Regions from separate parts of the Paraburkholderia sp. BL17N1 genome, predicted to be linked through region 4. Evidence: riboswitches for the same ligand, from Rfam matches in the RefSeq annotation. Region 4 holds a riboswitch; each other region holds the start of a gene.
What was found. Region 4 has a riboswitch for cobalamin ahead of cobW (cobalamin biosynthesis protein CobW). Riboswitches for the same ligand answer to the same signal wherever they lie in the genome.
Positions count from the first base shown of each region.

Region 1: linked by a shared signal. The riboswitch ahead of B0G82_RS01750 (TonB-dependent receptor) and the one ahead of cobW (cobalamin biosynthesis protein CobW) in region 4 are both predicted to bind cobalamin.
Region 2: linked by a shared signal. The riboswitch ahead of B0G82_RS27915 (CbtB-domain containing protein) and the one ahead of cobW (cobalamin biosynthesis protein CobW) in region 4 are both predicted to bind cobalamin.
Region 3: linked by a shared signal. The riboswitch ahead of cobG (precorrin-3B synthase) and the one ahead of cobW (cobalamin biosynthesis protein CobW) in region 4 are both predicted to bind cobalamin.

Region 1 covers NZ_RBIW01000001.1:391,812-399,412, forward strand. Annotated here, with positions in the region: gene B0G82_RS01750 (TonB-dependent receptor) at 1-1,806, opposite strand, end outside; cobalamin riboswitch at 1,897-2,168, opposite strand; gene B0G82_RS01755 (ATPase) at 2,377-2,733, shown strand; gene B0G82_RS01760 (cell division protein ZapA) at 2,730-3,044, shown strand; RNA gene ssrS (6S RNA) at 3,178-3,359, shown strand; gene B0G82_RS01770 (EVE domain-containing protein) at 3,467-3,925, shown strand; gene B0G82_RS01775 (SIMPL domain-containing protein) at 4,100-4,831, shown strand; gene lgt (prolipoprotein diacylglyceryl transferase) at 4,929-5,834, opposite strand; gene B0G82_RS01785 (LysR family transcriptional regulator) at 5,954-6,940, opposite strand; gene ilvD (dihydroxy-acid dehydratase) at 7,119-7,601, shown strand, end outside.
Region 2 covers NZ_RBIW01000002.1:1,776,200-1,783,800, reverse strand. Annotated here, with positions in the region: gene B0G82_RS27920 (CbtA family protein) at 639-1,379, opposite strand; gene B0G82_RS27915 (CbtB-domain containing protein) at 1,391-1,612, opposite strand; cobalamin riboswitch at 1,651-1,793, opposite strand; gene B0G82_RS27910 (histidine phosphatase family protein) at 1,857-2,444, shown strand; gene B0G82_RS27905 (hypothetical protein) at 2,463-2,903, opposite strand; gene B0G82_RS27900 (alpha/beta hydrolase) at 3,003-4,025, opposite strand; gene B0G82_RS27895 (MFS transporter) at 4,045-5,403, opposite strand; gene B0G82_RS27890 (alpha/beta hydrolase) at 5,400-6,476, opposite strand; gene B0G82_RS27885 (LysR family transcriptional regulator) at 6,726-7,601, shown strand, end outside.
Region 3 covers NZ_RBIW01000002.1:3,459,280-3,466,880, forward strand. Annotated here, with positions in the region: gene cbiE (precorrin-6y C5,15-methyltransferase (decarboxylating) subunit CbiE) at 1-1,214, opposite strand, end outside; cobalamin riboswitch at 1,299-1,478, shown strand; gene cobG (precorrin-3B synthase) at 1,571-3,115, shown strand; gene B0G82_RS35470 (precorrin-8X methylmutase) at 3,108-3,734, shown strand; gene B0G82_RS35475 (precorrin-2 C(20)-methyltransferase) at 3,735-4,466, shown strand; gene cobJ (precorrin-3B C(17)-methyltransferase) at 4,463-6,166, shown strand; gene B0G82_RS35485 (hypothetical protein) at 6,182-6,793, opposite strand; gene B0G82_RS35490 (hypothetical protein) at 6,866-7,501, opposite strand; gene B0G82_RS35495 (DUF2778 domain-containing protein) at 7,498-7,601, opposite strand, start outside.
Region 4 covers NZ_RBIW01000002.1:3,130,723-3,138,323, reverse strand. Annotated here, with positions in the region: gene B0G82_RS33995 (cobyrinate a,c-diamide synthase) at 1-957, opposite strand, end outside; gene cobO (cob(I)yrinic acid a,c-diamide adenosyltransferase) at 961-1,563, opposite strand; gene B0G82_RS33985 (cobalamin biosynthesis protein) at 1,560-2,024, opposite strand; gene cobA (uroporphyrinogen-III C-methyltransferase) at 2,021-2,797, opposite strand; cobalamin riboswitch at 3,036-3,287, opposite strand; cobalamin riboswitch at 3,356-3,649, shown strand; gene cobW (cobalamin biosynthesis protein CobW) at 3,839-4,930, shown strand; gene cobN (cobaltochelatase subunit CobN) at 4,937-7,601, shown strand, end outside.

The sequences.
Region 1 (7,601 bases), on a different contig from region 4:
TTGCGCGGCCACGTACCATGCTTTCGTGATGTTGTAGCGCGCCGACAGATTCACCACGCCATAGCCGCCCAGCTTGCCGCTGCTGTCGTTGCTCGGGCCGCTCACGATCCATTCGCCGCCCACCCGCCACCCGGCGATGCTGCGGTTCACCGTCAGCGCCCCGAAGCGCCGGGCGCGCCGCACGAGGTCGGCATCGTTGTCGAGGTCGACGGGATTTTGCAGCGTCAGCGACGCGCGCACGTCCGTCTTGCCGACATGGCCGCTCCACGATCCTTCGATGCCCTGCACCTTCGCATGGCCGACGTTCTCGGCCAGATAGATGCCGGGCGTCACCTGCTCGTAGTTAATCAGATTCGAATAGCGCGTCTGGAATGCGGAAAGGCGCATCACGCCGAGCGCATTCGATGCGTACTGCAGCGCGGCTTCGATCGAATGGCTGCGCTCCGGCTGGATCGCCGGATTGCCGCTGATCGGATAGTACAGATCGTCAAAGCTCGGCGCGCGAAACGAATCCGAATAGCTTGCGGTCACCTTCCAATGGCCGGTGATGTCGAAACCGTAGCCGAGATAGTAACTGTTCGCTCCGCCGAAATCGGAATACTGGTCGCGCCGCACGTTGGCCTGAAACTGGTTGCGCCCGAAGCGTCCCGTATAGCCGACGAAGCCCGAATCCACATGACGGTCCGGCGCCGCGAACGTGTCCGAATCGAGGCTTTGATCGAGATGCTCATAGCCGACCTGCAGTTTCTGCTGCGCGGCCAGCGCGAAATCGTTCTGCCATGTGTACTGGCGATTGTCTGTATCGAAGCGGCCGTTGTACACCCCGTTGGTGTTCGACACGCTGCGGTCGTCGCCTTCTGCGACGATGAAGTGCGTGGTCCACCAGTCGGTCAGCTTGCCGTTCGCGAACACCGAGACCTGGCGCACCTTGCTATACAGGTTGTTCAGATCGGTCGGCACGCCGTACGCGTTGTCGTAGCTGTTGTTGCCATTCGACTGCAAGTAGCTGGCGCCGGCGTCCCATTTGTCGTTGAACTTGTGGCGCAGCGAAGCCGAGATACTCTCGTTCAGATAGCCGTTCGCGTTCGGATTGGCGCTGGGCGCCTCCTTCGTATTCAGCGACGAGAAGCCGTCGTCCTTCGAACGCGCGAGCGAAATGCTGAAGGTCGTGTTGCCGTCCTTGTCCAATGCACCGTTCACGCCCGCCTGCTGCGTCTGCGTGTGATAGCTGCCGTAGCCGAGCGAAAAATTGAAACGCGGCGGGTGATCGCCGCCGTTTTTCGTGAACACCTGCACCACACCGCCGATCGCGCCCGAGCCGTACAACGCCGACACGTTGCCGTTCACCACCTCCACGTGATCGATCTGGTCGAGTGGGATCTGCGCGAGTTGCGACGCACCCAGACTCACCGAATCGACGCGCACGCCGTCGATCAGCAGCAGCGATTGCGTCGACGACGCGCCGCGCAAAAAGAGGCTCGTCGTCGAACCGGGGCCACCTGTGCGCGAGATTTGCGCGCCGGGCGCGAGTTGCAGGAGGCCGGGCAAATCGGTCGCGGTGGTGTCGGCGATATCCTGCTGATCGAACAGCGAGGTCTGCGGGATCGTGTCGGCGAGCGCTTGCGGCGCGCGATCCGCGGTCACCACCACGGGCGACAGCACCGCCGAAGAGGACACCGAACTCGAAGAATCCGCCGACGGAGACGAAGCAGATGAAGCAGAAGATGAAGACGCGACTTGCGCGTGCACGACGATCGGCAGGCTCGCAAAGGCGAGCAGCACCGCGCGGGCGAAGGGGGACAGCATGGGGTGAACGTCCTGTGGATAGCGTGCGCGGCCCGCTTCCCCGCAGGCCGATGCGTAACGAGGCGCCCGCGTATTTAACATTTTCGCGCGGGACGTGCCTCTCCCTCTGGCCGGTATCCGGGCTGGCGACGCATCGATCCCGCCTTCCCACGCGAGACGCGCAGTGGCACACTCGCGAGTTGAACTTCCAGCTCGCGAGCGGGATCGACTTGCATGACGAATGCGGTCGCTTACCGTTGCGGGGGCAGCGCAGGTTGGCGCGTTTAGCTGAATCCAGATGAACCGCGCGCCCTGCTTCCCGTTTAACTGCGTGGGCCGTTGAAAAAAAGCCGCACGCGGGCACCAGAGTGCGGGCAGTTTAGGAGCGGCCTCGGAGTCCGTCAAGAATGGTGAGATCGCAGGCCATGTGTTCTGTTAAGTGCAGGCTCTTGTCCGACGCGTGAGTACTTTTTCATCATATGGTCGATAAAAAGCCTGCACAAAGCGATGTTGTTACGTCTCGAAACGAGACAATTGTCGGAACCTGCGACATTCCGCGCTAAAATGCGATGTCTTTAGAGGACGCAGCAGATGCTCACCGAACTCGAAACACTTTCACAAAATATCGGCAAGCTGATCGCGATCAGCCAGCGCCACAATGAGGCGCGACTCGCGCTCGAAGAGCAACTCGCGCAATCGCGCGCCGACGCCGAAGCCACGCGCACGGAACTTGCAATGCTGCGCGAGGAACGTAACGCGCTGCAGGCGGAACGCGACGCGCTTTCGGCGAAGATCGACGACGCACAAGTGCGCCTGAACGCGATCCTCGAGAAGCTGCCGCGTGCGCGCGCGCACAGTGAGCCGGACAACCAGCTCGATCTGCTCGAGCCGGCTCAGCAAGTAGCCGAAGCCGGGAGCGACGTGACCCGCCACGGAGAAAATGCATGACCACCAAGCAGATCGAAGTATCGATTCTCGGCGTGCCCTATCGCCTCGCCTGCTCGCCGCAAACGGAAGCGGCGCTGCTCGAAGCGGTTGCACGCGTCGACGCCGAAATGTCGAAGATCCGCAATAACAGCAACGTGCGCGGCACGGATCGCATTGCCGTCATGGCTGCGCTGTCGCTGGCATCGGAACTGCTTAGACTGCAATCGAGCGTGAGACACGGAGAAGCATTTCCCGCTGAAGAAATCCGGCGTACAATGCATCAAATGAACGAACAACTAGGTACTGTGATTGAGCAGTACAGCGTGCAATAAGGTACATGTGTTATCGTGCTGCCGGTCCTGAGATCGGCGGCGGATTCAAACGGAATGTGTGAGCACAAGGTGTGCAAGATTCAGCAAACGTTTGAGTTCAATCGGTAGTTCGTTTTTCAGCTTCATCGGTTTAGCTTCCCTGCCTGGTTCGCCAAGGTCATATATTCCTTGAACCAATGCCATGTGCACGGTTGCGGAAATTTGTAGCACGGGTGTGCGCGTCACTCTGTCTGATGTACCCGAAGTGTTGCTAACTGCGACCAATTCTGAACCCCCGGTTCAGGATGCCGGCCTAGCGGCTAAGGCGGGGACCTTATTTAGAACGGCATCGGACTTCGGTTCGGTGCCGTTTTTCTTTGGGCGCTGTTTTTTGTTGGCCGATTTCTTCCGCATCTTCAACCCCTTAACGTTCAATTCGATTCATGCGCTACTGGCTAATGAAGTCCGAACCGGACGAAGCAAGCATCGACCATCTCGCCAAGGCACCGCATCGCACATTGCCGTGGACCGGCGTGCGCAACTATCAGGCGCGCAATTTCATGCGCGACATGATGCAGGTCGGCGACGGTGTGCTGTTCTATCACTCGAGCTGTCCGGAGCCTGGCATCGCGGGCATTGCGGAGGTATCGTCCACTGCGTATCCCGACCCGACGCAGTTCGACAAGAAGAGTCCCTACTACGACGCGAAGTCGTCGCAGGAAACGCCCCGCTGGGTGCTCGTCGATGTGGTGTTCAAGAAGAAGATTCCGCTTATCCCGCTCGCCGCGTTACGCGAGCACGACGAACTCGCGGACATGCGCGTGCTCGCCAAAGGCAACCGCCTGTCGATTACACCGGTGACCGAGGCCGAATGGCGATTCATCACCAAGCGGCTCGCCTGATCGTGCATGCCTGATGAATGCGTGGCGTGTATTTGTGCGCACGCAAACGTTAAAGCAACGTCAAACCCGGGAACCAAGCTCAGGTTACAAGCGCCTAACGATCTCGCAAACGCCATGCCACGGCGCGGCGGTTGCACCAATCGTGCACAACCTGTTCAAGCAAGGAGTCCAACAATGACGAAAAACACCGCACGTGCACTCGCTTTCGCCCTCGTCTGCGCCGCGCCCGCCGCGCTCGCACTGACGCCGGCCATGGCACGCGCGCAAAGCACCGGCCAATATCAGCCGGCCGGCGTGCTGTCGTTGAACGCGCAGGCCAGCGCTGAAGTGCCGCAAGACGTCGTCGATATCACGCTGTTCTACGAGCAGGAAGCGAGCGATCCGTCGGCGCTCACGTCAACGCTGAACCAGCGCGCCGATTCGGCGCTGCAAAGAGCCAAGGGTGTGAGCGGCGTGACGGCGCGCACGGGCTCGTTCTCGATCTATCCGTCCACCGACCGTGACGGGCGCATTTCCGCATGGCGCGGCCGCACGGAGATCGTACTCGAATCGCACGACTTCGCCGCGGTGTCCAAGCTCGCGGGTCAGATGGCATCGATCATGCAGGTCGGCAATGTGCAGTTCTCGCTCTCGCCTGAAGCGCAGCGCGCGGCGGAGCAGAAGCTCACCGGCGAAGCGATCAAGTCGTTCCGCGAGCAGGCCGCTTCGTCCGCGCAGGCGTTCGGCTACAGCGGTTATTCGATTCGCGAGGTCAACGTCGGCCACAACGGCGTGATGCCGCGTCCGGTGATGATGATGAGCGCGCGCGCCATGGGCGCCGACGCAAAGGCCGCGGCACCGGTGCCGATCGAAGGCGGAACGTCGACGGTAACCGTCAATGTGTCCGGCTCGGTGCAGATGAAATAACGCTTCCTGGTGGTAGAAGCACTGCTTCGACGCAGTAAAAGAAAAGCCGCTCGCGCGGCTTTTCTCATTGACCACTCGCCACGATAAACCGTAGCGGTCAGTTCGCGCTGACCGCCTGCGCCGGTTCGTGGCGCGCGCGGCGATAAGACCACACCAGCATGCCGATACCGACGACGATCATCGGCAGCGACAGCCATTGGCCCATGGACAAGCCCATAGCCAGCAGGCCGAGGAAGTCGTCCGGCTCGCGCGCGAATTCGACCGTGAAGCGCGCGAGGCCGTAGCCGATCAGAAACACGGCGGAAATCGCGCCCATTGGCTTTGGCTTGCGTGAGAAGAAGAACAGCACGAAGAACAGCGCGACGCCTTCCAGGGCGATTTCATACAGCTCCGACGGATGGCGCGGCAGCATGTGATATTGCGCGAATACTTCGTTCAGGTGCCATTGCGCGGCCAGTTGCGGATGCGCGCTGAGCCACGCGGCGTCGTCGGGCGCGGCGCCCGGAAACAGCATGGCCCACGGCGCCGACGGATCGGTCACGCGGCCCCACAACTCGCCGTTGATGAAATTGCCGAGACGCCCTGCCGCGAGCCCGGTCGGCACCATCGGCGCGACGAAGTCGGTGACCTGCAGCCACGAGCGTTTGCGCTGATACGCGAACAGCACCATGGCCAGCGTCACGCCGAGAAAGCCGCCGTGAAACGACATGCCGCCTTCCCAGACCTTGAAGATGTCGAGCGGATGCGCGAAATAAAAGCTCGCCTTATAGAACAGCACGTAGCCGAGGCGGCCGCCGAGAATCGTGCCCAACACGCCGTAAAACAGCATGTCGTCGATATCCTTGGCGGTCCAGCCTTGCGCGGCGACATACGGCAAACGCAGCCGCAACCGGCCGACCACGATCGCCGCGATGAACGCGACGAGGTACATCAGTCCATACCAGCGCACGGCGAGCGGCCCCAGATGAATGGCAATGGGGTCGAAATTGGGGTGAATAAGCATCGTGTTGTTATGGGCAGTTCAGGTTCAGAAGCGAAATGTCTAGTAACGGGCGGCGCTGCCCGCAGCTTGCGGTGCATGCATTGGACGGTCCGGCCGGCAATGCGTTCGCGCGGACGCGTCTATAGGCGCGGCGTGGCGGATTGTTGCGCTTCGACGGTCGCCGCATGCGCCCGCACGATGTCGATGAAACCCGCCAGCACCGGGCTCACCTCCGCGGTCCGCCAGACGAGGCCCGTCTCGATCGCGGGCACCGACTCGGAAAGCGGCCGGTACACCACGCCGGTGCGGCGCAGATTACGTAACGATTGCGGCACCAGTGCGACACCCATGCCGGCCGACACGAGGCTCACGATCGTTTGCATCTGGATCGCTTCCTGGCCGACCCGGGGCGCAAGGCCCGCCACGCCGTAGCAATCCATAATGATGTCATAAAAGCCCGGCGCCAGACGTCTTGGGAAGATCACGAGCGGCGCGTCGGCGACATCGCGCAGGCTGATCGGCGTATCCAGCCATTCGGCGCGAGGGTCGGCACGGTCGCCACTGGCGCTGGCCACGCGCGCCGCCATCTCCGTCGACATGGCGATCACTAGCGGCTCGCGCGCGATCGGCAGCCACGAGAGCTGGGTGGCGTGGCGCGACGGCAGCGGCGCGATCACGAGACCCGCGTCGATACGCCCGGCCACCAGTTCGTCGACCTGTATGTCGCTGGTGGCTTCGGTCAATTCCAGCCGCACGCGCGGATGACGCGCGCCGAAATCGCGCAGCAACAGCGGAAGAAGCCCGTAGTCAGCCGTGGACACGAAAGCCAGCGACAACACGCCCGCCTCGCCGCGCGCAAGGCTCTGCGCGAGCGGTCGCAGGCCCTCGGCGCTCGCCAGCAGGCGCTGCACCTCGGGCAGCAAATCTGCGCCCACTGACGTCAGTTCGACGGAACGCTTGGTGCGCGCGAACAGTTCGACGCCGAGCGTCTCTTCAAGCGCGCGAATCGCTTGCGACAAGGGCGGCTGCGTCATCGAGAGGCGCACGGCCGCGCGCCCGAAGTGCTTCTCTTCGGCGACGGTCACGAAATAGCGCAACTGACGCAGGTCAGGAATGGCTGGCAGCATGAGTGATACATTTTACGACCTAATGAGCCACGAATAATACATTGGACGCGCGCATCGCAAAACTGCGTCGTTGCGCGGCACGCCGGTCTACACTGAACGGATGCCGCCGGCAGCCCACGCCGGCGCGACTGAAACCCGCGGCGCGGTGCGGATCAAAACAAAAGGACAGGAGCTCCCCATGGCATACAACCGTCGTTCGAAGAACATCACGCAGGGCGTGGCGCGCTCGCCGAATCGCTCGATGTACTACGCGCTCGGCTACGAGAAGGCCGACTTCGACAAGCCGATGATCGGCATCGCCAACGGCCATTCGACCATCACGCCGTGCAACGCCGGCTTGCAGCGTCTCGCCGATGCCGCCGTCGCCGCGATCAAGGGCGCCGACGCCAATCCGCAGATCTTCGGCACGCCGACCATTTCCGACGGCATGTCGATGGGCACCGAAGGCATGAAGTACTCGCTCGTGTCGCGCGAAGTCATCTCCGACTGCATCGAGACCTGCGTGCAAGGTCAGTGGATGGACGGCGTGGTCGTGATCGGCGGCTGCGACAAGAACATGCCCGGCGGCATGATCGGCATGCTGCGCACGAATGTGCCGAGCATCTACGTGTACGGCGGCACGATCCGGCCGGGCAACTGGAAGGGCACCGACCTGACCATC
Region 2 (7,601 bases), 1.4 Mb from region 4:
CGCAGCGTACAGCTTTCATCGTTTGACCTCTTCCCCGAGTTCTTTCAATCATCGGGGATAGTCGTTGGATAGTCAGCAGGACTATTTCGCAATAACGCTGGGAAATGTCAGCGACGTCCAGTTGCATTGACGGTTATCTACCCCGTCCTGAGCATGTTATGTATCGTGCATCGACACGGGCCATCGGGCTGGCGTCGGCGCAGGCAACGAGAGAGTGTCCGCAGATCAGGAGGGGAATTGTGCCGACATGCAGAATCAATGCGCGGGTCGTGTACGCAGCCCTGACATCGGACAAATCCGGGAACGCGCAGCAAGCAACCTGATAAAAAAGGGCGACCGGAGTCGCCCTGAATGGTCACGCAAAACACCTGCCCTGTCCCGATGGTGCGGACAACCGGAGGCCGTGTGCAGCAACCAAGTTGTTAAATTCGAACGGAACAGATGTTTGTAGCTCTTGAGCATCGCGGGCGAATTTATCCACAGAAATTGTTCAGAAGCCTGTGGATAACCACCCCACAACCGCCCCAACTCCTTGACGCAGAACCCATCTTGACCGCTGCGCGCAAACTGCGGAGAGCGAAGCACGGCGAGCGAACCGTTGAGCGAAACCGCCGAAGCGGCCGCACTCGTCATGCCAATCAAGCCGACTTCACCGCCGACCGCCCCGCCACCCGCATCAACGCAATCCGCTCGACCAGTGCGCCAAACAGCAGCCCGATCGTCGCCCACATAATCGCCTGCATGCCGAGCGCCGCGACGCGGAATTTCCACAGCAGCACCGCCGGGAAAGCCTCCGGCACTTCGTTGATCGCGGGCATCGACAACTGCACCGCCGCGATGATCACAATGAACACCACCGCCCCCACGATCGAGCCGTTCCACGCGCCAAGTTTCATCGCCGCACGGCGCCGCACCTTGAGCGAGAACACCATCGCCGCCAGCGAGATCGCAATCATCAGGAAGAACAGCCCCGTGCGCGTCCCGATCGTCTCAGGGTCGCCGACCGAGGGCGGGTTCGCCGGATACTTCAGATTCGGCACGATCGCGAGCGCAATGAACGCGCCAAGCGCAAGCCATGCGGACAACGCGCGCGGGCTCAACGCGCCCACTCGGCCATAAGCGTAAGCGAAGACCAGCGAGAACAAGCCGCCGAATGCCGCGCCGTAAGTCAGCACGCCAGTCAACAAGCCGATACCCCGCTGCGTGTCGCGGCTCACCATCTCAGGCTCGGGCGCCTCGCCTTTCGCGGCGTCGGCCTTTTCTTCGAATGAAATGGCCTGATTGACCTGCGGCTCGCCCACCACCCGCGCGAAGCCGAACGTGAGGAGTCCCGAGGCGATGCCTGCAAGCATCCCGCGTACCAACAATTTACCCACCATGGTCGACTCCGTTAGTGGCAGGGAAAGCCGAGCAGATGGCGGCCGTCGTGCACGAACTCATGCACGTACATGCCCGGCACCAGCGAGGTGGCACCCTGTTCCGCACCCACGAAGTAAAGCGCGAGCAGCAACAGCAAACCGCCGAACACGACCCAGGGCAGCAACTCGCGCAGCGGAATCGGCGTGGGTTGAGCAACAGGCTGATTGGCGGGATCGAAAACAGCTTCGGTCATGATGGACATCTCCTGGGGTAACGCGCCCCGATAGTCATTGCAGAGGATTGGTGCGAAGCTCAGGTCTGGCTTTCGGCTTGTGCTGCCGATTACAGTGGCGCGACCGCGCCGGGCTCTCACCGGCTTCCGCGCTTCGCAGTCCCGCTATTCTACGCGCTAAACTTCGGCACCCGGCAACGCAAAACACACGTTTCATGCCGCCGGCGTTGGGCTTCGGGACGTGGCTTGATAGGACATGAACGGAATGGACACAAGGCTGTTACTGGTCAGCCACGCATCGACCGCGGCCCAGCGCGCAGGCCGTTTTCCCGCCGACGATTCACTCGACGCCCGCGGCCTCGCCGAAGCCCAAACCCACGCCGCACGCTTGCGCCTGGCGATCGCGGAAGAGTCACCGGCTTTCGTCAGCCCGGCCGCCTGCGCGCGCGAAACGGCGACGGCGCTGGGCCTCACGGCGTCGGTCGACGCCGGCCTGGCGGATCTGAACTACGGCGCATGGCAAGGACGGCGGCTCGCCGACCTCGCCGCCGAAGCGCCGCAAGACGTCGCCGCATGGACGCGCGATCCGGACGCCGCGCCTCACGGCGGCGAGTCGTTCAGTCAACTCGTGAAACGGGTAGGAGGATGGCTCGAAGCGTTGTTGGACGGCGAGACGGATCGTGCATCGAGCAACGTGGTCGCCGTCACCCACGCGCCGGTGCTGCGGGCAGCGATCGTGTATACGCTCGGAACATCGCCCATCGTTTTTCCGCGCATTGAAATCGCGCCACTTTCGATCATCGAGTTGCGGCACTCGTCGCGCGGCTGGACATGGTGGCCGGCGACACACTAGCCGCTCTAGCCCGGCGGCTTACTTACCCGACACCACCAGACGCAGCTTGTTCGACCCGGTCGGCGTCAGTGTGATATCGGTCCGCTTACCCTTCGCGCCCAGATAAAAGTGCTGACGTCCCGGCGAATTCTGATCGTGCGTCGCGTCGGGCAGACACGATGCGACGTCCGCCGCGACAGCTTGCAGCGCGTCGGCATTCGATCCGGCGTCGTGATGCGGCGTCCACGTGCATTGATAGGCACCGTGACTCGCCGAACATTGCGCGTCGTCGCCGTAAGGTTGCGCGACGCCCTTGCCGTCGTCCGACGTCAATGAGGTGAGCCCGCCAGGGGCCGCCGCGACGATCCGCTTCAGGGATGTGCAAGGGCTAGGCGCATCGTCGGCATACGCACCGCCGGTCAGCAAAACGCCCAGCGACGCAGCGGCGAGCGCGGTGGCAAGCAATCGGGTTCTGTTCATGTCGGCGCGGTCCTTGAAGTCACTCGCAGGTACAAGCGCGGTAGCACGCTTCATACCCAGGAAGGCCGACTCCTCAAGACCGCGCTTCGGTCACCGTCATTACAATCCCGTACCGAATAGAGCCGCCAGCCCCTGCGCCGATCCGAAAATCCCCTTGGCATCGTGCCCGACACCATCGATCACAAACGTCCGATGCGTCGCCAATCCTTCGGGATGCCGCAACGCCATATAGCGCGTGTAAGCCAGGCCGCGCCCGAGCCGGTGTTCACCTTGCGTCAACGCGGCGCACGAGCGGTCGAGTGCCGGATGCTGCGGATCGCAATCCGCGCCGCCAAGCAGCACGGTCACGTCACGCTGCGCGTAACGCGCTTCGAGCGTGGCCGCTGAAGCCGCGTCGCGAGAGTAAGCGGGCAAATCCTCGAGCCCATACTTCCAGCGATTGAACGACGGACACCTCGCCCGATCGAATGCCGCAAACTCGCCGGACACAGCAGACGCAACCGGCCCAACCGGCCGCATTGCATCGAAGTACACATACGACGAAGGATTCGCGACCACATAGCGCAGCGCGATACCGCGCGCCGCGAGGGACGCCTCGTCTCGCGCTACCACTGCGTAGCGCTGCACGACCTGCGCGCCGCCCGAGTGTCCCGCGATCACCACCTCGGCGAGCGACGCGAACTGCTCGCGCGACGCCAGCGTGTCCACAATCGCGTCGAGCACATCGAACGAACTGATCGGCGCGGGACCTTCGGCGTTCTCGCCAGCCATCCAGCTCGTCCAGTCCCAATGCAACGTGGACGGCGGCAGTTCATGCGCGTCGACATCCGCGGTCGCGAGAAACTGCGGCACGATCAGCAGCGTATCGGCTACGCTGGCGCCGGCGAGTGCGCACGAACGCTGCGCGAGTTCGAAATACGTGTCGCCGTTGCGCAGGCGGCCATGAATCAGAATCACGGCGCGTTGGACATCGCGCGTCGGCGCGAGCCAATCGCCGTTGGAAAACACCGGCACCGTGCCGCTGCCGGCTCGCGTCGTGACGCTCAGATGCCGGCTCGCCACGACCGCGACCGGATGTTCATTCGGCGCGCGTTCGTCGTCTGTGATGAAAGGCTGGGTCATGCAATAGGCTCGTGGTCGATCAATGAGTGGCGGGTCTAGCCGCCGCGCCGCTCGACATGCGTCCGGCGCGCGTGAAGTACACCATCGCGAGCGACACGAAGCCGGCAAAAATCAGGTAAAACGCGGGCGTGAGGCTGCTGCCGGTCACGCGCGTCAAGCCGGTGATGGTGAGCGGCGCCATGCCGCCGAACAGCGTCACCGCAATGTTGTACGACAGCGCCACGCCCGCCGAACGGCTGCGCACGGGGAACAAGGTCGCGAGCATGCCGGGATGCGCGCCGGACATGGCGGCGAGGAACAGCGTCGCGATCATCTGCGCGATGAACAGGTGCCCCGGCGTCGGATTCGTCACGACGAAGTGATAAAGCGGATACACGCAGACCATCCACGCGATCACGATGGGATAGAACAGCCGGTATGCGCCATAACGATCGGCGAGCTTGCCGGACAGCGGAAACAGAAACAGATTCAGCACACCGGACACGAACGCGCCGAGCAACGCGGTGGACAACGGCAAATGCAATTGCCGTTCGACATACACCGAGAGATAGGAATGCCAGACATAATTTGTCGCCGCGCCGACGATAATCACACCCATCGCGCAAATCGCCGCGTCGCCGTTGTCGCGGAAGAACTGGCGGATCGTGACGCGCGGCGGTTTGTCCTTGTGTTCGAGCAGCCGCTCGAACTCCGGTGACTCGGCCACGCGATGCCGGATATAGAAGCCGAACGGCCCCGCCAGCGCGCCGAACAGAAACGGCAAACGCCAGCCCCACGCCACCAGTTGCTCATGCGTGAGCTGCGTGGTCAGCAGATAGCCGACGCCGGACGACAGCAGCAACGCGAACGCTTGCGCCGACATGTTGAAGCTGCCGTAAAACATCTTCTTGTGCGAGGGCGCGTACTCGACCAGCATCGCGGAAGCCGTCGCGAACTGTCCGCCCACGGATAGCCCTTGCAACAAGCGAGCAAGCACCACCAACAGCGGCGCAGCGATGCCGATGCTCGCATAGCCCGGCGTGAGACCCATCAGCAACGTGCTGGCCGCCATCGAAATGATCAGCAGCGAGAGCGCCTTGCGTCGCCCCGCGCGATCCGAGTAGATGCCGAGCAGAATGCCGCCGATCGGCCGCACGATAAAACCGACGGCAAACGTCGCAAGCGTCAGCATGATCGACACGAAGCCGCTGCCGCCGGGAAAGAACACTTGCGCGATGATCTTCGCGAAGTAGCCGTAGATCAGAAAGTCGAACCACTCGAGTCCATTGCCGAGCACGGAGGCGAAGATCGCGCGCCGCACCATCGACGGACTCAAGCTGTTCGGTGCATCGGCTCCAGCCGCGACACCGTCGCGCTGATTGAAGGCCGCTTCGCTCATTGCCCGCATCCCGAAGTGTTGAACATTGCTGACAACGCGCATACCGACGTCAACATGCGCGCACCGTCGTGCCCCACGCCCGGCACGATATGAAAGTGCTGCTTCAGGCCGTCTGGATGACGCGACTGGATATACCGGTAGTACGCTTCTGCGCGCGCCACGCGTTGCGGCCCTTGCGCTTCGGCTGCGCAGGTTCTGTCGAGCGCGCTCTGCTGCGGATCGTCATCAGCGCCGCCGACGAGGTAGTCGACCCGGCGCGACGCATAGATCGCTTCGAGTTGCGCGGGCGTGCGGTCGTCGAGATACGGCGGCCGGTTGTCCATGCCGTATTTCCATTGATTGAAGTCGGGACATTGCGCGACATCGAACGGCGCGGCAATACCTTGCGCGTCAGGCCGTTGCGCATCGAAATACGCATACGTGGACGGGCTCGCCACCAAGTAACGCACGTCGATGCCTTCGCCGGTCAACGCGGCGATATTACGCGCCGCGACGGCGTAACGCTGCACGACCTGGCCGCCGCCCGAATGCCCGGCGAACACCACATGCCGCAGATTGGGGAACAGCTTGCGATCGGCGAGACGCGCGACGATCGCATCGAGCACCTCGTACGAACTGATCGGCAGCGGCGCGCGCGCCGCTTCGCCGCCCATCCAGGCGTCGCCGGTCCAGCGCAGGAGATCGGCGGGCTCGTCGTGTACGCGCGTGTCGAGCGTGGCGAGGAACTGCGGCGCGATCAGCAGCGTAGCGTCGGGGTCCGCATGCGCGGCATCGCGAGCATTCTGTGCGGTGCGAAAGTACACGTCCGCATTGCGCAGCTTGCCGTGAATCACGATGACCGCGCGCGTCACCTGCGGCTGCGCAACGTTCCAATCCTTCGACAGATACAGCGGGAATTGCGCTTGCCCTTGCGGCGTGTCGAGCGTGAAGCGCGTGTTGGAGATCGTCGCCACCGGCTTCAGATGCGGCTCGTAAGCATGGACCGCGAACGCGGATTGCGCAAACGTCATCAGCACTGCCGCGCCTGTCGACATACACAACGCCGCAATACGTCGTGAACGATTCAAAGTCATGCAGCTTGCTCCTGATCGCCGTGCACAGTCTTGAACGCGGCGCATCGTCAAATCCGTCGTAGAGAAACCGAATACTCGGAACCGGAGGCGAATACCGACCGTCACACCGGCCTGGTTCGGACGGAATGCGATGGACGAGATCGTAGGAGCGGACATGGTAAATGTAAAATACCTGTTTCATGCACCATTCATATTTAGTATGTATGGCATCGAACCGGCCTTCATGTGCTGGTGAGGAGACGAAACACCATGGAGCTGCGGCATCTGCGTTACTTTCTGACGGTCGCCGAAGAAGGCCAGTTCACGCGCGCGGCAGAAAGGCTAGCCATGCAACAGCCGCCGCTCTCGCAGCAGATTCGAACGCTGGAAGAAGAGATCGGTTTCGAACTCTTTGTGCGCATGCCGCGCGGCGTCACCTTGACGCCGGCCGGTCAGGCCTTTGCGGAAGACGCGCAACGCTTGCTGAAAAATCTGCAGCAGTCCGTCGAAAGGGCGAGCCGGATTGCGCGTGGAGAACTCGGCACGATTTCCATCGGCCTGACCAGTTCCGCGTCGTTCCATCCATTCACGACCGAGGCGATCCGCGCGTTTCGCGCGGTCTGCCCCGAAGTCGCCGTGGACCTCGCCGAGTTCAACGCGGCGGAGATCATCGAGCGTCTGGCTGCGGGCCAGATTCAGGCGGCGTTTCTACGCAAGCCGGTCGACGCCCGCGAGGGCGTGGCGTTCGAGTTGCTGCTCGACGAACCGATGGTCGTGGTGTTGCCGGTGGGTCATCCGTTGCTCAAGGGCAGGAAGCGGCCGCAAGTGTCGCTGAAAGCGTTGGCGCACGAAGACTTCATTCTGGTCCGCCGTCCGGGCGCACCCGGCATGTATGCCGACATCCTCGCCGCTTGCCGGCAAGCGGGCTTCGTCCCGCGCATTGCCCGCGAAGTGCCGCGCATGGTGTCGGGCATCAACCTCGTGGCGGCGGGTCTGGGCGTGACCTTGGTGCCCGCTTCCATGCAGCGTTACGACCAGGTGGGCACCGTGTACTGCACGCTCGCGGACCCTTCGAAACTCAGCGCGCCGCTGCACCTTGCCTATCCCGCGGCACTGCACAACAGCGCGGCCACGCGCTTCATTCAA
Region 3 (7,601 bases), 330 kb from region 4:
CCCTCGCCGCTCGCCGGCTTCGTCACCTCCAGCAGCGTGATCGGCAACGCCTGCCGCCACGTATCGAACCCGCCAAGCGGTTGCGCGTCCGCCAATGCGATCCGTGTCAACGTCCCGCCATGCCGCTCGCGCCACGCCGTCAACGCCGCCTCGCCTTGCAACGTCACCGCATTGGCGACCAGCCGCCCGCCTTCGCGCAGACCTGCCCAGCATGCCTCCAGCACGCCCGGCACGGTCACGCCCCCGCCGATGAACACGGCATCCGGCACCGGCAACCCCTGCAGCGCCTCAGGCGCGCGCCCCGCCACGAGTTGCAGCCCCGGCACACCCAACGTATCGCGATTGTGTTCGATGAAACGTTGCCGTTCCGCGTGCCCTTCAATCGCAATCGCGCGACAGGTGGAATGCGCGCGCATCCATTCGATGCCGATCGAGCCGCTGCCCGCGCCCACATCCCACAGCAATTCGCCGGGCGTCGGCGCGAGGCGCGCGAGCGTGATCGCGCGCACGTCGCGCTTGGTCAACTGGCCGTCGTGACGAAACGCATCGTCGGGCAAACCGCAGGTCAGCGGCAGACGCGGTGCACCTTCGGTAGCACGGCAGTCGAGCGCGATCAGGTTCAGCGCGGCCACGTCGCCCGCGGACCACTGATCCGCGCGGCCGTCGATGCGCCGCTCCAGCTCGCCGCCCAGGTGTTCCAGCACACTCATGCGGGTCGCCCCGTAACCTCGTGCGTTCAGCAATGCCGCGAGCGCCGCGGGCGTGCGCCCGTCCGCGCTGAGCACGAACATGCGCGCGCCGTCGTGCAGATGCGCGTTCAGCGCGGGCAACGGCCGCCCCACCAGCGACACCGTCGCGACATCCTGCAACGGCCAGCCGAGCCGCGCGGCCGCCAGCGACAACGACGACGGCGCCGGCAGCACCCGCAATTCCCCCGCCGGCAATTGCCGCGCGAGTGTCGCGCCGACGCCGAACAGCATCGGATCGCCGCTCGCCAGCACGCACACGGCTGCGCCGCGCTCGGCCAGCAAGGGCGCGAGATCGAAGGGACGCGGCCAGGCGGCACGGCGCGCGGCGAGACGCGCGGGCAGCATCGCCAGATGACGTTCGCCGCCGTACACCACCGACGCTTCCAGCAAGGCCCGCCGCGCGGGCCGCCCCAAGCCGGCGAAGCCGTCGTCGCCTATGCCCACCACCGTCAGCCACGCGGGCATGCATCCATCCTCATTCTGTGTCTTCAAATAATGCGCTGTGCCACGCCGATCAAAGCGTCCAGCCTCGTTGTGCTGTTCGAAAAAAGGCATAATACAGCCGCCGGTGCCCTTCGGGGCCGAAGAGGGAACACAGTGCCACTGTGGCTGCCCCCGCAACTGTATGCAGCGAGTCCGCCTGCGCTCCACGCCACTGGTTCGACCGGGAAGGCCGCAGCGGACCATGACCTGCCAGCCAGGAGACCTGCCGGCGAGACTGTTCGTGCCAGCCAACATCGGGCGGGGTGTACCGATGCCGCAGCCATGCCCGCCTCACGGCATGCTCGGGCCGTCGCGCGACGCTAAACCCGGTGTCCGTCTTGAATCAAGCAACGCCCTCCACCGTTTTATCCGACGCGGCCGCCACGCTGCGGCCCTCGGCGTGTCCGGGGCTGCTGCGCATCGTCGCCGCGCGCGACGGCGGGATTTGCCGGATCAAACTGCCCGGCGGCGAATTGAGCGCGGCGCAGGCTCGGGCGATCGCGGAGGCTAGCGCGCGGCACGCGGGCGGGGTGATCGAGTTGACCAATCGCGCGAATGTGCAGGTGCGTGGCGTGAAGCGCGGTGAAGAGGCGGCTTTGATCGCGGCTTTGATCGACGCCGGTCTTGGGCCGATGCCGGCGAACGGCGTGGCGGGCCGTGCGAACACGATGGCGGCGGCCGACGCTGTGAATGAATGGGCCTCGAAAGCCCCGGACGCAGCAGCGCAGCGAGTGGGCACTGCCCACGCACTCTCCGCCGCAGTCTCGGCCGACGACGTCCGCAACGTCATGATCAGCCCCGCTGCCGGACGCGATCCATTCGCGCTGTTCGACACACGCCCGCTGTGCGCCGAATTGCTCACTATGCTGCAAAGCGAAGCGCGTTTCGCGGCGCTGTCGCCGAAATTCGCACTGTTGCTGGACGGCGGCGAACGGCTCGCGAGAGTGGACCATCCGCACGATGTGTGGCTGGCGGCGTCGCAAGAGGCGGACGGCGTGCGGTTCGTGTTCGGGTTCGCGGGTTGTCCGCCTGTGAGCGCCTATGCCGGCGCGCTTATGCAACGCCAAAGCACCGTGCTTGCAAAACCGGGCGTGAACAACACAGGGGCTCTAGCCGCAATCCTGCCTTCACAAGTCCCGGCACTAGTACGCGCGCTGCTCCTCACATTCCTCGACCTCGCCGCCGCCGACGCCACACGCATGCGCCACCTGCTAACCGCGCATTCCGTCGACGCAGTACTGCATCACGCCCAGCGCTATCTCGACTTCCCACTGACGCGAAACGCGAAGCTCGCCAACTGGCACCGCATTACACCAGCCGACGCCAACCTTCGCCTTGGCGCTCACGCCCAACGCGTGCCCGGAGCCTGGCACGTCGGCGGCCAGCCACCGCTGGGACGTCTCGATGCAGACACGCTAACGGGACTCGCCACGCTGTCGCAACAGCACGGCAGCGCCACGCTTCACCTGACACCCTGGCAAAGCGTGCTATTACCCGACATCGCCACGCACGCCGTTCCGATCTTGTTGTCCGGCCTGAACGCCCTCGGTCTCGCCTGCGATCCCGCACACGCGATCACGCACCTGATCGCGTGCGCCGGATCGAGCGGCTGCGTGAAGGGCCTCGCCGACACCAAGAACGACGCGTTGCGCCTCGCGGCTCGGCTGCCAGCCGGCGTGGACGTGCATCTGAGCGGCTGCTTGCGCTCGTGCGCCGCCGCGCATTGCGCGCCGTTCACGCTGCTCGCCGCCGCGCCCGGCCTGTACGACCTTTATCGGCGCGACGGCCGGCCCGGCTTCGGCCAGTGCGTCGCGCGCCAACTGACGATCGGCGAGGCCGCCGACCTGCTCGAACGCCTCGCCCGGAGTGACACCGATGCTTGATTACATTCGCGACGGTCAGGAGATCTATCGCCAATCCTTCGCGACGATCCGTGCGGAGGCCGACTTGTCGCGCATTCCCGCCGACCTCGAAAAACTCGCGGTGCGCGTGATCCACGCATGCGGCATGGTCGATGTGATCGACGATCTGCAATTTTCCGCGGGCGCGGGCGCGGCGGGCCGCGCGGCGCTCGCGCAAGGCGCGCCGATCCTGTGCGATGCCGGCATGGTCGCGCAAGGCATCACGCGCGCGCGGCTGCCGGCGAACAACGAGGTCATCTGCACGCTGACGCATCCAGACGTGCCGTCGCTCGCACGTGAACTCGGCAATACGCGCTCGGCGGCCGCGCTCGAATTGTGGCGGCCGCAGCTGGCGAGCGGCGTGGTCGTGATCGGCAATGCGCCGACCGCCCTGTTTCATCTGCTCGATATGCTCGACGCCGGTGCGCCCAAACCCGCGCTGATTCTCGGCTTTCCAGTGGGTTTTGTCGGCGCGGCCGAATCGAAAGCCATGCTCGCGGACGACAGCCGCGGCGTGCCCTACGTGGTGGTGCATGGCCGGCGCGGCGGCAGCGCGATGGCGGCGGCCGCCGTGAACTCGCTCGCCACGGAGGTCGAATAAATGACGGCGCAAGGACGTTTGTTCGGCCTCGGCGTCGGCCCCGGCGACCCGGAACTCATCACCCTGAAGGCGGTGCGCTTGCTGAAGGCGGCGCCGGTGGTCGCGTACTTTGTCGCGAAGGGGAAGAAGGGCAACGCGTTCAGCATCATCGAAGCGCATTTGCACGATGCCCAGCAGCATCTGCCGCTCGTCTATCCCGTGACCACCGAAGCGCTCGAACCGCCGCTTTCCTATGAAGCGATCATCGCCGACTTCTACGACACCGCCGCGCAAATCGTCGCCACGCACCTCGACGCAGGCCGCGACGTCGCCGTGATCTGCGAAGGCGATCCGTTCTTCTACGGCTCGTACATGTACCTGCACGACCGGCTCGCGGCGCGCTACGAAAGCGAAGTCGTGCCCGGTGTGTGCTCGATGCTCGGCGGCGCCGCCGTGCTCGGCGCGCCGCTGGTGTATCGCAATCAAAGCTTGTCGGTGCTCTCGGGCGTGTTGCCCGAAGACGAGTTGCGTCGCCGTCTCGCCGATGCCGACGCCGCCGTCGTGATGAAACTCGGCCGCAACTTCGACAAGGTGCGGCGCGTGCTCGGCGAACTCGGTCTCGCGGACCGCGCGCTTTACGTCGAACGCGCGACGATGGGAAATCAGCGCATCGTGCCGCTCGCCGAAGTCGATCCCATGGCGTCGCCGTATTTTTCGCTGCTCGTGGTGCCGGGGGAAAAATGGCAAGGATGAGCGCACCCGCGATCGTCATTCTCGGCGCGGGCGCGCTGGCGACGGCGCGGCGCATCCAGGCGCTGTACGCGGGCAGCCAGGTGCATGCGTTGCAGGGACGCGTCGAGGCGGACGTGCCGTACAGCGAACTCGGCGCGCATCTGCGGGAACTGTATGCGCTCGGCACGCCGATCGTCGCATTGTGCGCGGCGGGTATCGTGATTCGTTGTCTGGCTCCGTCGTTGTCGAACAAGGGCGTCGAGCCGCCGGTGCTGGCCGTCGCCGAAGACGGCAGCGCGGTCGTGCCGCTGCTCGGCGGTCTCGCCGGCGTCAATGTGATGGCGCGCGAGATTGCCGCGCTGCTGGCTGTGCCACCGGCCATCACGACGAGCGGCGAACTGCGTTTCGGCACTTGCGTGCTGAATCCGCCCGAGGGCTATACGCTCGCCGATCTCGGCCAGGGCAAGCGCTTCGTGTCGGACCTGCTGGCCGGCGAGAGCACGCGCATCGAAGGCGAAGCGCCGTGGCTCGATGACGCGCAACTGCCCCGCTCCGACTCGGCGCGTCTTGCGATTCGCGTGACGCCGCGTGCATGGGACGGGCGCGAAGACGAGCTGGTGATTCATCCACGCAGCGTGGTCGCAGCGGTCACGGCCGTGGATGGCGAAATCGCGACACGCGTGCGCGAGGCACTGGACGCGCAGGGTCTCGCGCCGCTGTCGCTCGCGGCATTGCTGGCGTCTTCTGAGCGCATGGCCGACCCGGCGCTGATCGAGGCTGCAGCGAACCTGAACGTGCCGTTGCGTTTCGCGCTGACACGTCCCGACGATGGCGCGCCGCCGGCCAACCTGCTGCACGCCGCCTTGCGCATTCCGTACGAGACGCTGCACAACGACGCGGCGGCAGGCGTCGCGCTCGCGTTGGCGCCGCTCGCCATCGATCCTGACACGATCGGCCGCGCGCGTGGCCGACTGACTGTGATCGGCCTCGGCCCCGGCAGCGCCGATCTGATGGTGCCGGCCGCGCGCACGGCACTCACCGAAGCCACCGACATTCTCGGCTACGACACCTACGTGAAAATGGCCGGCCCATTGCGCGCCGACCAGCGCGTGCACGGCACGGACAATCGCGAGGAAATGCAACGCGCGCGGCATGCGTTCGAACTGGCGAGCGAGGGACGTTCCGTGGTGATGGTGTCGTCGGGCGATCCGGGTGTGTTCGCGATGGCGGCGGCGGTGCTCGAAGCGTTAGAGTCGTCGCTGAACACGGACTGGGCGGCGGTCGAGTTGTCGATCGTGCCGGGTGTATCGGCGGCGATGGCAACGGCGGCGCAAGCGGGTGCGCCGTTGGGTCACGACTTCTGCATGCTGTCGCTGTCCGACAATCTGAAGCCATGGACGATTATCGAAAAGCGTCTGAGGCATGCCGCCGAAGCGGATCTGGTGATGGCGTTTTATAACCCGATTTCGCGCGCACGGCCGTGGCAGTTGGATAAGGCGCTGGATATTGTGCGGGAATATCGTGCGACGCAGACTCAGGTGGTGCTGGGTCGTGATATTGGCCGCCCCGGCGGCACGCTGCGCACGCTCACGTTGGGCGAATTGCGTTCGTCCGATGTGGATATGCGAACGATGGTGATCGTGGGGTCGTCCATGACGCGGCGGTTTGGCGTTGGCGCCGGCGGCGCCGAATGGGTTTATACGCCGCGGTGGTATGAGTGACTGGGCAGGCGGTGGTTATGATGTTTTCCAGTGGATGAACCGGCGCATCGCGAGACAGCAAAAAATAAGAAGCACACCGACGCATAGCGTTGCTATCGCCCAATAAAGGTTGACGGCGAAATACGCCAGATAGTCGTCGGCATCTGCACCACCGCCGTGCCCCGTGACTGATTGATAGGCTTTGATAAACGCCTTCACAGGAAGGGGAATGTCGACGGTGTACCTGGCGAACAAGAGCGAAAGATACCAGCCAAGATCGCAACTGACGACGAACGCAAGTAAAGACATGACAGGCATGACAAAAAAAGGCAGGCTGGGAATCGCTTCGCCATTTTTCTTTGCGGTGAAGTAGCGGGACCCCCACCTTTTAAGTCCCGCCAGTCCCCACGCAAACAGCAACGTAGCGATCAGCCAGTAGAGCAGCAACGCGAGCACTTCCATATCGACAGGATTTGCGAGATATTCACCGCCGGTGTGGCGCAACCAGAACAGGATAAAAGCTTCCACACTGTCCGGCGTCTCGGTAAGAACGAAGTCAACAAGATACGTTGATCGCCACCCTTCCACCGCCGATATCAATATTAAGGCGATGTAAATCGAAAAATTGATTGCGAATCGCTGGTTCATTTCACGTCGACGGTTCCGTAGGCTCGCATGCCTGATCAATAATCAACAAGATTGGATCTATGCGCGATGTGACTATGAATCCGCCGGCGCACGCCGACCATAATTTTTTTTCCGCACAAACCGGCGTATCGCAAGGCAGCAAAGAATCACAGGCACGCCGATAGCCACCGTAGCTACCGCCCAGTAAAGATCCATCGCGTACAACAGCATGTCGAGATCTTGTTCCGACCTGGCGCTTTGGCCTGTGACTGACAGACAGAATCTGATAATCGCTTTGACAGGCAACGGTATATGGAACGGGTAGCGCGTGAGTGGGCTCGTTAGGTTCCATCCAAGGTAGCTAATAACGAGAAGCGCTATCAATGACGTAGCGAGTGTTACGGGCAAAGGAAGCTTGGGAATCGCGTCAGCGCTCTTCCGCGCAATTAGGCTGCGAGACACCCATCGTTCGAATCCGATGAGCACTACCGCGGTCAAAAACGTGGCGATCGTCCAGTAGAGAAGCAGCGCAAGCATTTCCATGTCGTCGGCATTGGCCAGATTATCATTGCCGCTGACCGAGAGTACTAGCCGAATGAATGCATCGACAGAAAGCGGCATTTCGAGAGGCATTAGTGTGAAGAGGCACGTCAGATACCACCCGCCGATAACAGAGCCGACAAGACAGGCAACGATGAGCAGTATTTTCAGCCCATATTTTTTTATCATTTCACTTCGACCGTCCCATAGGCCTTCATTGTCGTGCCAGGAACGGGCAGCGTGCGTCCGCGCGAGCGAATATACTTCTGTAGCCGCTCAAAGTCATTCG
Region 4 (7,601 bases):
TTCGGCGACGAGCGATTTGCCGGCCGCCGCGTGCGCGTGGATGCTCGCCGCGCTGTGCGTGTTGCTGGCCAGCGTGGCGGCGTGGAGTTCCGGGTAGCCGCCTGGAAGATACACAGCGTCGGTGCGTTCCGGCAGGGCTTCGTCGGCGAGCGGCGAGAAGAAAGCGACTTGCGCGCCGAGCGTTTCCAGCAACGCGACGTTCGCCGGATAGATGAACGAGAACGCGGCGTCGCGCGCAATGGCGATTGTCTTGCCGTCAAGCAGGCGCGGCAGGATCTCGGGTGTCGGTGTGCCGAACTCGACCGGCGGCGGCAATTCGGCGAGCGCGGTGCGGCCTAAAGTGTCAGCGGCGTGATCCAGTCGCGCGTCGAGGTCGTCGATTTCTTGCGCCTGATGCAAGCCGAGGTGACGATCGGGGAGTGCGATTTCATCGCTGGCGGCAATGTGTCCGCACCAGCGCAGATCCGGCGGCAACGCTTCTTCCAGCATCTGCGCATGCCGCGCGGAGCCGACGCGATTGGCGAGCACGCCGTAAAACGGCACCTGCGGCCGGAATTGCGCGAGACCGAAGGCGACCGCGCCGAAGGTCTGCGCCATCGCCTTCGCCGAAATCACCGCGAGCACCGGCACGCCGAATACGGTGGCGAGATCGGCGCTGCTCGGCGTGCCGTCGAACAGACCCATCACGCCTTCGATCAGGATCAGGTCGGCTTCGGCGGCGGCCTGCGCGAGCAGCGTGCGGCAGGCGGCTTCGCCTACCATCCACAGATCGAGCGAGAGGACCGGCGCGCCGCTCGCGCGCGCCAGAATCATCGGATCGAGAAAATCCGGTCCGGTCTTGAAGACGCGCACGCGTCGCCCCAGCCGCCGATGGTAGCGCGCGAGTCCCGCCGTGATCGTGGTCTTGCCTTGACCCGAAGCAGGCGCACTGATGAACAGGGCGGGGCACGCGGCCATCGCTTAGAACTCCACGCCGCGCTGCGCTTTCACGCCCTGCTCCCGATACGGATGCTTGACGATGCGCATTTCGGTGACGAGGTCGGCGGCTTCGATCAGCGCGTCCGGCGCGTGACGGCCGGTCACCACCACATGCAGCATCGGCGCGCGCGCGGCGATTACCGACAGGACTTCGTCGAGCGGCAGGTATTCGTACTTGAGCACCGTGTTCAGCTCGTCGAGGATCACCATCTGGTACTCGCCGCTTTCGATCATGCGACGCGCTTCGTCCCAGCCTTTGCGCGCGGTCGCGATATCGGCGTCGCGGTTCTGCGTGTTCCAGGTGTAGCCGTCGCCCATCGTGACGAAATCGCAGTTGGCGATCGCGCCGAGAAAGTCGCGCTCCGACGTGTGCAACGCGCCCTTGATGAACTGCACCACGCCGAGACGCATGCCGTGGCCGAGCACACGCACGGCCATGCCGAACGCAGCGGTGGTTTTGCCTTTGCCGGTGCCGGTGTTGACGATCAGCAGGCCTTTTTCGACGGTGGCGTTGGCCTGTTTTTTCTCGTGGCCTTCGCGGCGGCGCTCGGTCATGCGTTGATGCGATTCGGGGTCGGTCTTCATGGCAGGTCCTGTTGCTGTGTGTCGTTGTCTGGGTGTTCGGCGTGAGCGGTGGTTGAGGCGATCGCCACGGTGACGCCGGCATAAACGGTTTTGCGCACGAGGAGCGTGGCGCGAGGCGCATGGCCTATGACGGATTCACCGAGCCCGGCTGCGACGTCGGCCGTCGCGCCAAGCAGCGCGCACGGCTCGCAGACGCCGTCCACGCCGAGGTGCTCGCGCGCTGCCGCCGAAGGCACCGCGACGTGCATCGCCGCAATCTGTTCAAGGCTGAAGAGTGTCAGCGGCAGCGCATGACTCGCGCAGAATTCGAGGAGGCCCACCTCGTGGGCTTTGATGTCGAGCGAGGCGACGGTACGGATTTCGTCGAACGAATGCGCGCCGAGCGCGCCGCGCACCGCGGCTTCGATCTGCTCAGCCGAGCTGTGCAAACGACAACCGATGCCGACGCTCAGCGTTTTCATCGCGTATCCGTCCCGTCCGCGAGCGGCGTTGCAGCGCGTTCCGCATGCGCCGCCTCACGCGCCAATGCGAGCGACGCCACCCCGCCGATCACCACGATCGCCGGCGACCCAAGTCCGGCACGCGCAACGGTGTCGGCAAATTCACCGAGCCGCGCTAGCGCATGGCGTTGCTCGGGACGCGTGGCCGATTCGATCGCCGCGCACGGCGTGTCGACGCTCATGCCGGCCGCGAGCAGCGCGCCGACGATATCGTTGAGCCGCCGCATGCCCATGTAGATCACAAGCGTCATGCGCGTGGCCACGAGTGCGGCCCAGTCGGGCTCGCCGCTGCCCGCGCCGTGCCCGGTGACGAACACGACGCCCTGCGCGTGATCGCGATGCGTGACTGGAATCCCGATCGCCGCGGGCGCCGCGATTCCCGCCGTGATGCCGTTGACGACTTCCACCTCGATACCGGCCGCGTGCAGCGCCTGTTGTTCCTCGCCGCCACGGCCGAACACGAACGGGTCGCCGCCTTTCAAACGCGCGACGCTGCGCCCGGCCCGCACATGTTCGAGCATCTGCGCGACGATGTCTTCCTGCGGTGTCGACGGATGACCGCCGCGTTTACCCACGTAGACGATCAGTGCGTCAGCGCGCGCGAACTGCAGCACTTCAGGATTCACCAGATCGTCGACCAGCACCACGTCGGCTTGCGCCAATGCACGGGTGGCCTTGATGGTCATGAGTTCGACGTCGCCGGGGCCGGCGCCGATCAGCCAGGCGCGGGTCATCGCGGCGTGCACGGCGGGCGCCATGTCGTGACAAGCGGGAAAGGGTAAAGCGCGAAGGGTCGCCAGACGGCGGACGTTGGGGTCATGCAGTGCTACGGATTCAGGCATGGCGCAATGCGTGGTTCGTAGCGAGTTTCACACGAAACTCGCCTACGCGGACACTCTGCGTCGTGCTTTAGCGCCTTCGCATCCGTCCCTCGCGGATTCCGGCGGCCGGCGGCGCGATGTTGCCCTGAGGTTCGCCGCCTCCGCGTCTGGCCGGTATCCGGGCTGGCGGCCTCACGCGCTTTGCCTTCCCGTCCGCATTCGCTGGAAATTGCCGGACAGTGGCTTAAAAAAACGCATGCGCGGCGCAAGTCGATTCAACATCGCGCCGCAGGTCGCTTACCGTTGCGGGGACAGCACAGGTTAAGCGCATGGCGCGCTGCCTGTTTCCCGTTTAACTGCACACGCGAATGCATGTGCGGGCACCAAACGCGCGCATACGATAGCACATGGCGCCCCGTCCGATAAGCGCTTGCGGCCTGGGGTTTCCTTGACGGCACCGGGCCGCGGGCCTACACTCGCACGCACTTTGGTGCTCGTGTGCGCGCTCGTGCGCATGCAGTTAAACGGGAAACAGGGTGCCCACCTGCCATGGATCGGGCCAACCTGTGCTGCCCCCGCAACGGTAAGCGAAATGTGGTGCTAACTGCCGTGTCAAACGCAGTCGGTTAGCGCCGCGGAGCCGGCTTCGATGTCCACGCGCAAGGCCGCGTCGGCATATCACCACTGGGCGAGAAATCACTCGTCCGGGAAGGGGAAGCGGCGCTTTCGCCAGCCCGGATACCGGCCAGATAACGAAGGACGAACGCCGCGGGGATGCGGCGCTGCGTTCATGACTCATTCCCGCTTTCTGTTTTTCTGTTGTCGCGGCAACGCCGACTTTCGTCCCCGTGTTTTGTTATGGTCGCGGCTGGCCGGGCGTGTGCTCCGTTTGCCTCGGCATGCGCTGAAAAACACGCCGGCGTGCACGTGCAACTCCTACGGATGGACCTCACGATGCAAACTCAAATGCGCAAGATCCCCGTCACCATCGTCACGGGCTTTCTCGGCAGCGGCAAGACCACGCTGCTGCGGCATATTCTTCAGCATGCGGGCGGCAAGCGCATCGCGGTGATCGTCAACGAATTCGGCGAACTCGGTATCGACGGGGAAATCCTCAAGGGTTGCGGCATCGGTTGCGATGAAAACGGCGTCGAGACCGAAGGCCAACTGTATGAACTGGCGAACGGCTGCTTGTGCTGCACCGTGCAGGAAGAGTTTTTCCCTGTGATGGAAAAGCTCGTGGAGCGCCGCGAGCAGATCGATCACGTGCTGATCGAGACGTCGGGTCTGGCGTTGCCGAAGCCCTTGGTGCAGGCGTTCAACTGGCCGCAGATCAAGAACAGCTTCACCGTGGATGCCGTGGTCACCGTGGTCGACGGCCCGGCCGCCGCGAGCGGCCAGTTCGCGGATAATCCGGTTGCCGTGGATGCGCAGCGCAAGGCCGATCCGAATCTCGATCACGAGTCGCCGCTGCACGAACTGTTCGAAGACCAGTTGTCGGCGGCCGATCTGGTGATTCTGAACAAAACGGACTTGCTCGACGACGCGCAGCAAAGCGCGGTCGAAGTTTCGATCCGCGAGGAAATTCCGCCGCAAGTGAAGATCGTTCGCACACACATGGGCCAGCTCGATCTGCATACATTGCTGGGCCTCGAAGCGGCGTCGGAAGACACGATCCACTTGCGTCACGATCACCACGGCTCCGCCGACGACGCCGACCACCATCATGACGAGTTCGACTCCGTGGTCGTGCAGGCGAATGCGTCGTCGCGCGAGGCGGTGATCGCCGCGCTGCAACAGCTGGTCGAAACCAACACCATCTATCGCGTCAAAGGCTTCGCGGCGCTGCCGGGCGCGGCGATGCGTCTGGTGATTCAAGGCGTTGGGCGGCGCTTTGACAGCTATTTCGATCGACGCTGGCAGGCCGGCGAAAGCGGCCCGAGCCGCTTCGTGCTGATTGGTGAAGACCTCGATCAGCCGGCGTTGCAACGTGCGTTCGACGCGGCGCTGGGCATGCCGTCGAGCGTCGAAGCGCAGCAGGCGTAAGCGCATATGCATCTGCTGCGCACCACGCCGGGCGGTTTCGTCGACGACACGCAAGGCGTGATCCGGATCGATCAGCAGCCCGCGGATATCGTGGTGCTCAGCTCCGCCGACACCACGCTGTCGCTGCTGGCGAGCGTTTTTCCGCGGCTGGGTGAAGGCTTCCCGAGCGTGCGGCTCGCGAACGTCACGTATTTGCGGCAACCGGCGTCGGTGGATTTTTATCTCGAAGACGTCTTGCAGCATGCGCGCGTGGTGGTGGTCGATCATCTGGGCGGCGAAGCGTATTGGCCTTACGGCATCGAGCAGGTGGTGGCGCTCGCCGAGCGCAAGCAGCAGACGCTCGCGATGTTCTCCGGCGATCTGCAGGAGGATCCGAACCTGCTCGCGCGCAGCACGGCAAGCGCGGATCTGTGCCATCAACTGTGGCGCTATCTGCGTGAAGGCGGCCCGCAAAATGCCGAGGCGTTCCTGCGCTGTATCGCCCACCGCGTCTTCGGCTGCGGACGCGAACCTGCGCCGCCGCGCGCGTTGCCCGCCGCCACGCTCTACCATCCCGAGCGCGATACGCCGACCATGGCCGACTGGCAGGCGCGCTGGAAACAGGGAGCACCGGTTGCGGCGATCCTGTTCTACAAGGCGCATCTGCAGGCTGCCAACACGGCGGTGTTCGACGCGCTGATCGACGCACTCGAATCGCAAGGTCTGAATCCGCTGCCGATCGCGATTACCTCGCTGAAAGATGCGATGAGCCGCGACGTCGTGCAATCGCTGTGCGCGCAGCACGAGGTGGCGCTGGTGCTGAATACGACCGCATTCGCCGCGTCCGCGATCGACGACCCCGAGCCGCTCGCGCTCGCCGGTGATGCGCCGGTGCTCCAGGTGATCCTGAGCGGCGGCAATCGCGACGATTGGGTCAAGGACAATCAGGGCCTCAATTCGCGCGATATCGCCATGCATATCGCGCTGCCGGAAGTGGACGGCCGCATCATCACGCGCGCGATCAGTTTCAAGGGACTCGCGTACCGCTGTGCGCATACTCAGGTCGACGTGGTGCGTTATCAGCCGGACCTTGAACGCGTGGGTTTTCTCGCCGAACTGAGCCGCCGCTGGTGCCGTTTGCGTTCACTCGATAACGCGGACAAGAAACTCGCGCTGATCCTCGCCAACTATCCGATGAGCGAAGGGCGCATCGGCAATGGCGTGGGACTCGATACACCGGCATCGGTAGTCGGCATTCTGTCGATGCTGGGCGACGAAGGTTATCGTCTCGCCGATCTGCCCTTGGGCGGCGATGCGCTGCTGAAAAAGCTTACCGAAGGCGTGACCAACGATCCGGTCGTGCGCGATTTGCGTCCCGCACTGCAAAGCCTCGCACTCGACGACTATCTCGCGCACTTCAACGCTTTGCCCACCGAAACGCGTCAGGCGTTGAACGCGCGTTGGGGCGCGCCGGAGCTCGACCCGACGCTGCGACGCGGCCGCTTCATGATCGCGGGCTGGCGTTGCGGACAGGTGTTCGTCGGCATTCAACCGGCGCGTTCGCGCGAGCAGGGCGACTACGCGAGCTATCACGACGCCGAACTCGTGCCGCCGCATGCGTATCTGGCGTTCTATTTCTGGTTGCGTCACCAGTTCGGTATCGACGCAATCGTGCATGTCGGCAAGCACGGCAATCTCGAATGGCTGCCCGGCAAAAGCGTCGCGTTGAGCGATACCTGCTGGCCCGATCTGATTCTCGGGCCGATGCCGCATCTGTATCCGTTCATCGTCAACGATCCGGGCGAGGGTAGCCAGGCGAAACGCCGCGCACAGGCTGTCATCATCGATCATTTAATGCCGCCGCTCACGCGCGCCGAAAGCTACGGGCCTTTGCAGGACCTGGAGCGCCAGGTCGACGAATATTATGAAGCGCTGATGGTCGACCCGCGCCGCTCGAAGCTGTTGCGGCGCACGATTCTGGCGACCATCGTCGACCATAAGCTGCATGAGGAACTCAGTCTCGCCGCACCGAACGGACAGGACGACGAAGACGCGCTGCTCACGCGCGTCGATGCGTGGCTGTGCGAGTTGAAGGAAGCGCAGATTCGCGATGGTTTGCATACGTTCGGGCAATCGCCCGATGGCGTGCAGCGACGCGATACGTTGCTGGCATTGGGGCGTTTTCCTGTCGGCGATGGGCAAGGCGGCAAGGCCGGCTTGATCGATGCGCTGGCGCGTGATCTGCAGATGGATCATCTGTTCGATCCGTTGTCGGTGGATTGGTCGGCGGTGTGGGACGGTCCGCGTCCCGATGTACTTCAGCGTGTGAGCGATGCGCCTTGGCGGCACTGCGGCGATACGCGTGAGCGGCTGGAGTTGCTGGCGGCTGAGTTGCTGCGAGACGTGTGCGGAGATCGAACGCATGCGTCGGTAACCACGACGGCCGCCGGCTTGCCGCAAGCAGAGCAAGTTATCGAGCGTCTGCGTAACGACGTGCTGCCGCGGCTCGACGCCTGCGGTCCGCAGGAAATGCTTCAGTTGAAGCGCGGCCTCGAAGGCCGTTTCGTGCCGCCCGGGCCGAGCGGTTCGCCGTCGCGCGGCCGGCCTGACGTGCTGCCCACCGGCCGCAACTTCTATTCCGTCGACACGCGCGCGGTTCCCACCCAGGCCGCCTGGTCGCTCGGCTTGAAAT